2 regions of the Ensifer sp. NPDC090286 genome follow, and region 1 is predicted to be linked to the other one. Evidence: predicted binding sites of a transcription regulator. Region 1 holds the regulator's gene; the other holds the start of a gene.
What was found. The regulator HrcA, encoded in region 1, represses chaperone genes, less so after heat shock. The targets are predictions, from matches to a motif close to GTTAGCACTCNCNNNNNGNGAGTGCTAAC.
Positions count from the first base shown of each region.

Region 1 (3,812 bases):
CCATCCACTTCAGGCAGTCGTGCAGCGCGATCCAGGCGCCGGTGATCGAGGCCGTGCGTGTGCCGCCATCGGCCTGGATGACGTCGCAGTCGATCGAGATCTGGCGTTCGCCGAGCGCCGGCAGATCGACGACGGCACGCAGCGACCGGCCGATCAGCCGCTGGATTTCCTGGGTGCGGCCGCTCTGCTTGCCGCTTGCCGCCTCGCGCCGCATGCGCTCGCCGGTGGCGCGCGGCAGCATGCCGTACTCCGCCGTCACCCAGCCCTTGCCGCCATTGCGCAGCCAGGCCGGAACCTTTTCCTCAAGGCTGGCGGTGCACAGCACATGCGTATCGCCGAACCGCACCAGACACGAGCCTTCCGCATGCTTGGAAAAATTGCGCTCGAAAGAAACCTTGCGCATTTGATCGGTTTTTCTGCCGGATGGCCGCATCGTCAACTCCTATCGTATCTCGTGAGCCTTCTACTGCATAATTCCCTAAATCGAAATCGATTTAGGGACAAAATTGTGCAGCAGTTTAAGGTGCTGCAGCGACCTTTGGCGCGCCCGAGGACGCGCAGTGCTGCAGAACATGACGCGGGCAAAGGGAGCCGGTGGAAAGCCGGGCAATCGACCGTTTTTTCCCTTTTGCCAACGGGCCGCCGGGACACTATATTCCGGCCACGGCAGGATGTGCCTGCATATGTGGAGTGACATGGTACTGCGCAATCCCGGAGCAAAGGAAATCGCCGCGGCGCTCGACGAGCGCTCGGGCGAAATTTTCCGTCGCATCGTGGAGACCTATCTGACGAGCGGCGAGCCGCTCGGCTCGCGCAATCTGTCGCGGCTTTTGCCGATGGCACTGTCGCCCGCCTCCGTGCGCAACGTGATGAGCGACCTCGAAGACCTCGGCCTCATCTATTCGCCGCATGTGAGCGCCGGTCGCCTGCCGACCCAGACGGGCCTGCGCTTCTTCGTCGACGCCTTCATGCAGGTCGGCAATCTCTCACCTGAAGACCGCGCCTCGATCGACCGGCATGTCCGGCGCGACGACCATACCCAGCCGGTCGATGCGCTTTTGACCGAAGCGAGCCAGATGCTGTCCGGCATGTCGCGCGGCGCGGGTCTTGTCATCACCGCCAAGGCCGATCCGGTGCTGAAGCATGTCGAGTTCATCCGCCTGGCGCCGACCAAGGCGCTGGCCGTGCTCGTCGGCGAACATGACCAGGTGGAAAACCGCATCATCGAGCTGCCGGCAGGCGTCACCAGCTCGCAGCTTACGGAAGCCGCAAACTTCCTCAACGCCCATCTCGCCGGACAGACGATCGCCGAGGTGCGCACCCAGCTCGAAAGGGTGAAGCTGACGGTGCGCGGCGAACTCGACGCGCTGTCGCAGGATCTGGTCGAGCGCGGCCTCGCCATCTGGTCGGGCAACGAGGGCGACGAGAAGCCGGCGCGCCTGATCGTGCGCGGCCGTGCCAACCTGCTCGAAGGGCTCGAAGGCGCAGAGGATATCGACCGGCTCAGAATGCTGTTCGACGATCTGGAAAAGAAGGACAGCATGATCGAGCTGCTCGATCTTGCCGAAAGCGGCCCGGGTGTGCGGATCTTCATCGGCTCGGAAAACAAGCTGTTCTCGCTGTCCGGCTCCTCGCTGATCGTTGCACCCTATCGCGATGGCGAGGACCGCATCGTTGGTGCCGTCGGTGTCATCGGTCCGACGCGGCTCAACTACTCGCGCATCGTTCCGATGGTCGACTATACCGCGCAGCTGATGTCGCGGCTTTCGCGCTAAGAGCGCGCCTTTAGCGCACGTGCGCCATTGAACCCTTGATTTTTCGGCCCCAAACCTCGATATCGGCTTCAAATCCAGTTCCTGAGCATTTTTGCTGAAACGCAGGCTCGCGCTTGCGGTGTGGAAATGCGAAGGACAATAGAGACGACACTGCGGAGAACGTCATGACCGACGATACGAACAAGCACGGACCCGAGGCCACCGACGAGGTATTCGACGCCGCACCGGACGCTGTCGAGACAGCAGCCGTTGCCGAGCCCGATCCGTTGGAACTCGCCCGGGCCGAGAGCGCCGAGCTGCGCGACAAGTACCTTCGGCTTGCCGCCGAGATGGACAACCTGCGCCGTCGCACCGAACGCGACGTCAAGGATGCCAAGTCCTATTCGGTTGCAGGCTTTGCCCGCGACATGTTGGCGGTATCCGACAACCTGCGCCGCGCGCTCGACGCCATTCCGGCGGAAGCCAAGGAAGCTGGCGAAGCCGGTCTCAACACGCTGATCGAAGGCGTGGAGATGACCGAGCGCTCGATGCTTTCGGCGCTCGAGCGCCACGGCGTCAAGAAGCTGGAGCCGGAAGGCCAGAAGTTCGACCCGAACTTCCACCAGGCGATGTTCGAAATCCCGAATGCGGATGTGCCGAACAACACGGTGCTGCAGGTCGTCCAGGCCGGCTACACCATCGGCGACCGCGTCCTGCGTCCGGCCATGGTCGGCGTTTCCAAGGGCGGCCCCAAGGTCGTTGCCGGCGAGAACGGCGACACGCCGGCCGCCTGATCCCGCCAAACGGAATTCAACAAAAACGCCGCGCGAACTTCGCGCGGCGTTTTTGTTTGGTGCACCGTGCGGCGGTAGCTGCGGGCAAGACTTACCCGAACAATTGCTGCAGGTGATCGTTGAGGAAGCGTCCTTCGGGATCGACCTTGGCCCTCAGCGCCCGGAAGTCGCCGGCGCGGGGGTAGAGTGCCGTTACATCCTCGGCGCCGAGGAAGTGCAGCTTGCCCCAGTGCGGCCGCGAGCCGTACTGCCTGAGGATCGTGTCCACGTCCTTCAGGTATTCCCAATAGTCGGTGCCCGGCTCGCCGGAGACCGACAGCGTGATCGAGTCCTGCTCGAAGAACGGGCTGATCCAGCCGGTGTCGCCGGCGGTGAAGCGATACTCGATCGGATAGATGCACGTCGGGTGCTTTTCCAGCATCAGCTTGCGCACCGCCTTGACCGCTTCCTTGCCGTGGGCGACGGGCACCGCATATTCGAGCTCGTGGAAGTTCGGCACGTATTCGATCGGGTAGATCTCCGAGGAATAGGCGATCTTCTCGAAACCGCGCTCCATCGGCGCTTCCCCGGTGATGTCGATCACCTTCATCTCGCAGACGTCGGAGGTCTTGTCGGTGGTCGAAACCGAGGCCGTATCCGGCAGGCAGTAGCAGTGGCGGCTCTCGGGCACCGGGCACCAGAAGAAGCCGAAATGGCGGTGCTTGGCGGCAAGCTCGTCGTGCTGCTCGATCATTTCGTCGAAGGTGCAGCGCCAGAGCTTTTCATGGAGATTGTAGCTCTCCATCGCCTGCAGGGTAATCTCCGAGATCACGCCGAGCATGCCGACGGAGACGCGCGCCGCCTCAAGCAGGTCCGGCGTCGTCTCGTCGACGACGAGAATGCTGCCGTCCGGTTGCACGAGGCGCATGCCGACGATCTGCGAGGCCATGTTGCCAAGCCTGGCGCCGGTGCCATGGGTGCCTGTTGTCAGCGCGCCGGCCAGCGCCTGGCTGTCGATATCGCCCTGGTTGATCAGCGACAGGCCGTTTTCCTTCAGCACCTTGCCGAGCTGGTTGATGGTGGTGCCGGCCTTTACCGCGACGCGCTTGCGCGCACTGTCGATCCCGACGACACCTTGCATGCTGGAAAGCGTCAGATGCAGCCCGCTCGTCAGCGCCACCGGTGTGAAGGAGTGGCCGGACCCGGCGCAACGGACGTTCAGCCCCTGCGCTGTCGCATCGCGCACCATTTCGGCCAGCGCCGCCTCGCTCTCCGGCGCGCCGCG
Region 1 covers NZ_JBIVYF010000003.1:778,297-782,108, reverse strand. Annotated here, with positions in the region: gene rph (ribonuclease PH) at 1-433, opposite strand, end outside; gene hrcA (heat-inducible transcriptional repressor HrcA) at 696-1,775, shown strand; gene grpE (nucleotide exchange factor GrpE) at 1,940-2,548, shown strand; gene ACIQUG_RS18920 (D-arabinono-1,4-lactone oxidase) at 2,640-3,812, opposite strand, start outside.

Region 2 (3,812 bases), 440 kb from region 1:
GACGAGGAGGCCAGCAACCGAAGCTGCGTCCTGAAGGGCGGTGCGAACGACCTTGACCGGGTCGACGATACCCATGGCGATCATGTCGCCATATTCGCCGGTCTGAGCGTTGTAGCCGTAGTTGTCTTCGTTCTTGTCGAGGATCTTACCGACAACGATCGAAGCTTCATCGCCAGCGTTCTCGGCGATCTGGCGGGCCGGAGCCTGCAGAGCGCGACGAACGATGTTGATGCCGGCTTCCTGGTCTTCGTTGACGCCCTTGACCGAGATCTTGGAGGCCGAACGGAGCAGGGCAGTGCCGCCGCCCGGTACGATGCCTTCCTGAACAGCAGCGCGCGTCGCGTTGAGAGCGTCGTCGATGCGGTCCTTCTTTTCCTTCACTTCGACTTCCGTCGAGCCGCCAACGCGGATCACGGCAACGCCGCCAGCGAGCTTGGCAAGACGTTCCTGCAGCTTTTCGCGGTCGTAGTCGGAGGTGGTGTCTTCGATCTGGGCCTTGATCTGGGCGACGCGGCCTTCGATGTCGGCCTTCTGGCCGGCGCCGTCGACGATCGTCGTGTTTTCCTTGGAGATCGAAACCTTCTTCGCACGGCCGAGCATGTCGAGCGTGACGTTTTCGAGCTTGATGCCGAGGTCTTCGGAGATCACGGTGCCGCCCGTCAGGATGGCGATGTCTTCGAGCATGGCCTTGCGGCGGTCGCCGAAGCCCGGAGCCTTGACGGCAGCGATCTTGAGGCCGCCACGCAGCTTGTTGACGACGAGCGTTGCAAGAGCTTCGCCTTCTACGTCTTCAGCGATGATCAGGAGCGGCTTGCCGGTCTGAACGACAGCTTCGAGAACCGGGAGCATGGCCTGGAGGTTCGATAGCTTCTTCTCGTGGAGGAGAACGAAGACGTCGTCGAGGTCAGCGACCATCTTTTCCGGGTTGGTGACGAAGTAGGGCGACAGGTAGCCGCGGTCGAACTGCATGCCTTCGACGACTTCGAGTTCGGTTTCGGCGGTCTTGGCTTCTTCAACCGTGATGACGCCTTCGTTGCCGACCTTCTGCATTGCTTCAGCAATGTCGAGGCCGATCTGACGCTCGCCGTTGGCCGAGATCGTGCCGACCTGTGCAACTTCTTCCGAAGTGTTGATCTTCTTGGCCTTGGCCTGGAGATCCTTGACGACTTCGGTGACAGCGAGGTCGATACCGCGCTTCAGGTCCATCGGGTTCATGCCGGCAGCAACGGCCTTTGCGCCTTCGCGAACGATCGCCTGGGCAAGAACGGTTGCAGTCGTGGTGCCGTCGCCAGCGATGTCGTTGGTCTTCGAAGCAACTTCGCGGACCATCTGGGCGCCCATGTTTTCGAACTTGTCTTCGAGTTCGATTTCCTTGGCGACCGATACGCCGTCCTTGGTGATGCGCGGAGCGCCGAAGGACTTGTCGATGATGACGTTACGACCCTTCGGGCCGAGCGTGACCTTTACGGCGTCAGCGAGGATGTCGACGCCACGCAGCATCTTTTCGCGCGCGGTGCGGCCGAACTTGATTTCTTTTGCAGCCATTAGAGAACTCCCGGGCTCATTGCCCATTGGTTGTCATGAAAAGGGTGGACGACGGCTGGATCAGCCGATGATGCCCATGATGTCGGCTTCCTTCATGATCAGAAGGTCTTCGCCGTTGATCTTGACTTCGGTGCCCGACCACTTGCCGAACAGAACGCGGTCGCCAGCCTTGACGTCGAGAGCGACAACCTTGCCGCTTTCGTCACGGGCGCCCGAACCGACGGCGACGATTTCGCCTTCCTGCGGCTTTTCCTTGGCGGTGTCCGGAATGATGATCCCGCCCTTGGTCTTCTCTTCAGACTCGACGCGGCGAACGACGACGCGGTCGTGCAGCGGGCGGAAGTTGGTGCTTGCCATTAGTCTAATCCCTCGATCAAATGACACTACGGATCGCAGATGGACCCGATGGATGGGTGTTAGCACTCTCGTTTATCGAGTGCTAGCGATGCCGAGATAAGCTTGGGTATGGGGTGAGTCAAGGATCGGCGCCTAGATTTTTTGCTGGCGGCGGCTGCTTTGGGCGGGCGCAGCAGGCGAGGGCGTAGGCAGCCTAGCCTCATTCTTGGCGAAATCTAGGCGATCGCGTCGATGCGTGGCATCGGCCGGATTTTGACGGTTGATAACCACGACAAAGTGCTTCTGCGTGGCGGGCGCGTCTGCAATGCATTTTTTCCTGGCTCTCGACACCGCCGGAATCCTTGGGAAGGGGCGCCTTTTTCGGGAGACGAGACTTGTAATCTCCTGCCTTCCTTGCCATGCAAGCCGGAAACCGTGTTTGCAGGAAGCCAGAATGGCCGCAAGGATCAACAGTTTTCGCGAAATCGCCAAGCGCTACGATGTCGTTCTGTGCGACGTCTGGGGCGTTCTTCACAACGGCGTGCAGGCTTTCGCCTCCGCCTGTGAAGCATTGGCCGAGGCGCGTGCCGCCGGGCTGACCGTCGTACTCATCACCAATTCGCCGCGCCCGAGCCCGATGGTGAAGGTGCAGATCCGCAGCCTCGGCGTGCCCGACGAAGCCTATGACCGGATCGTCACCTCGGGCGACGTGACCCGGGCTCTGATCGCCGCCGCCGACAAGAAGATCTTCTTCATTGGCGCCGAGCGCGACCTGCCGCTGCTTGAGGGCCTGGGGACGCAGATCGTGTCCTCGGAAGATGCCGAGACGGTCGTGTGCGCCGGCTTCTATGACGACGAGACCGAAACGCCCGAGCATTACCGCGCGACCCTGACGGGCCTTGCCAAGCGCAAGATCCCGTTCATCTGCGCCAATCCGGACCTGGTCGTCGAGCGCGGCCACCGGCTGATCCCGTGCGCCGGCGCGATTGCCAAGCTCTACGAGGAACTCGGCGGCGAGGCGCGCATTGCCGGCAAGCCCTACATCGCGATCTACCGCGCCGCCCTCGGCGAGGCGAAGGCCGCGCGCGGACCGATCGACCTCACCCGCGTCATCGCTGTCGGTGACGGCATGCCGACGGACGTCAAGGGCGCGCAGGATGCGGGCCTGGATCTGCTCTATATCAGCGCCGGTATCCACGCCCAGGAATACATGAACGAAAGCCGGACCGACGAGGCGAAGCTTGCCGCCTTCCTCAAGAAGGAGGGCGCCTCGCCGAAATATTGGATGCCACGGCTCGCCTGACGGGAAGACGGAGATGACGGTTTTTCATCGCAACGAGACCCGTGATCCGCTTCCGGAGCACTTGCGCGGCGGTGTCGTCGCCATCGGCAATTTCGACGGCGTGCACCGTGGCCACCAGTCGGTTCTCAATCGGGCGCTGGAAGAGGCGAAGTCGCGCGGCGTGCCGGCACTCGTGCTCACCTTCGAGCCGCATCCGCGAACCGTCTTTCGCCCGGACACGCCTGTCTTCCGGCTGACGCCGGCGCCGTTGAAGGCCCGCATCCTCGAAGGCATGGGCTTCGGCGCCGTCATCGAATATCCCTTCGATCGTACCTTCTCGCAGCTTTCGGCGTCGGACTTCATCCATCGCATCCTGCTCGAATGGCTGCATGCCTCGCATGTGGTGACCGGGTTCGACTTTCATTTCGGCAAGGGTCGCGAGGGTGGCCCTGCGTTTCTGATGGCGGCGGGCGGCGATAACGGGTTTGGCGTGACGCTGGTCGACGCCTTCCGTGATGAAAATGCGTCCGTCATCTCGTCGAGCTACGTCCGCGCGCTGCTCGGCGAGGGCGATGTCGCGCAGGCCGCCGGCATGCTCGGCTACCGTTATCTCGTCGAAGCCGAGGTGATTGGCGGCAAGAAGCTCGGC
Region 2 covers NZ_JBIVYF010000003.1:340,067-343,878, reverse strand. Annotated here, with positions in the region: gene groL (chaperonin GroEL) at 1-1,545, opposite strand, end outside; gene groES (co-chaperone GroES) at 1,606-1,902, opposite strand; gene ACIQUG_RS16880 (TIGR01459 family HAD-type hydrolase) at 2,336-3,184, shown strand; gene ACIQUG_RS16875 (bifunctional riboflavin kinase/FAD synthetase) at 3,198-3,812, shown strand, end outside.
Region 2: the regulator HrcA is predicted to act here: its motif matches at 1,961-1,989, upstream of groES (co-chaperone GroES).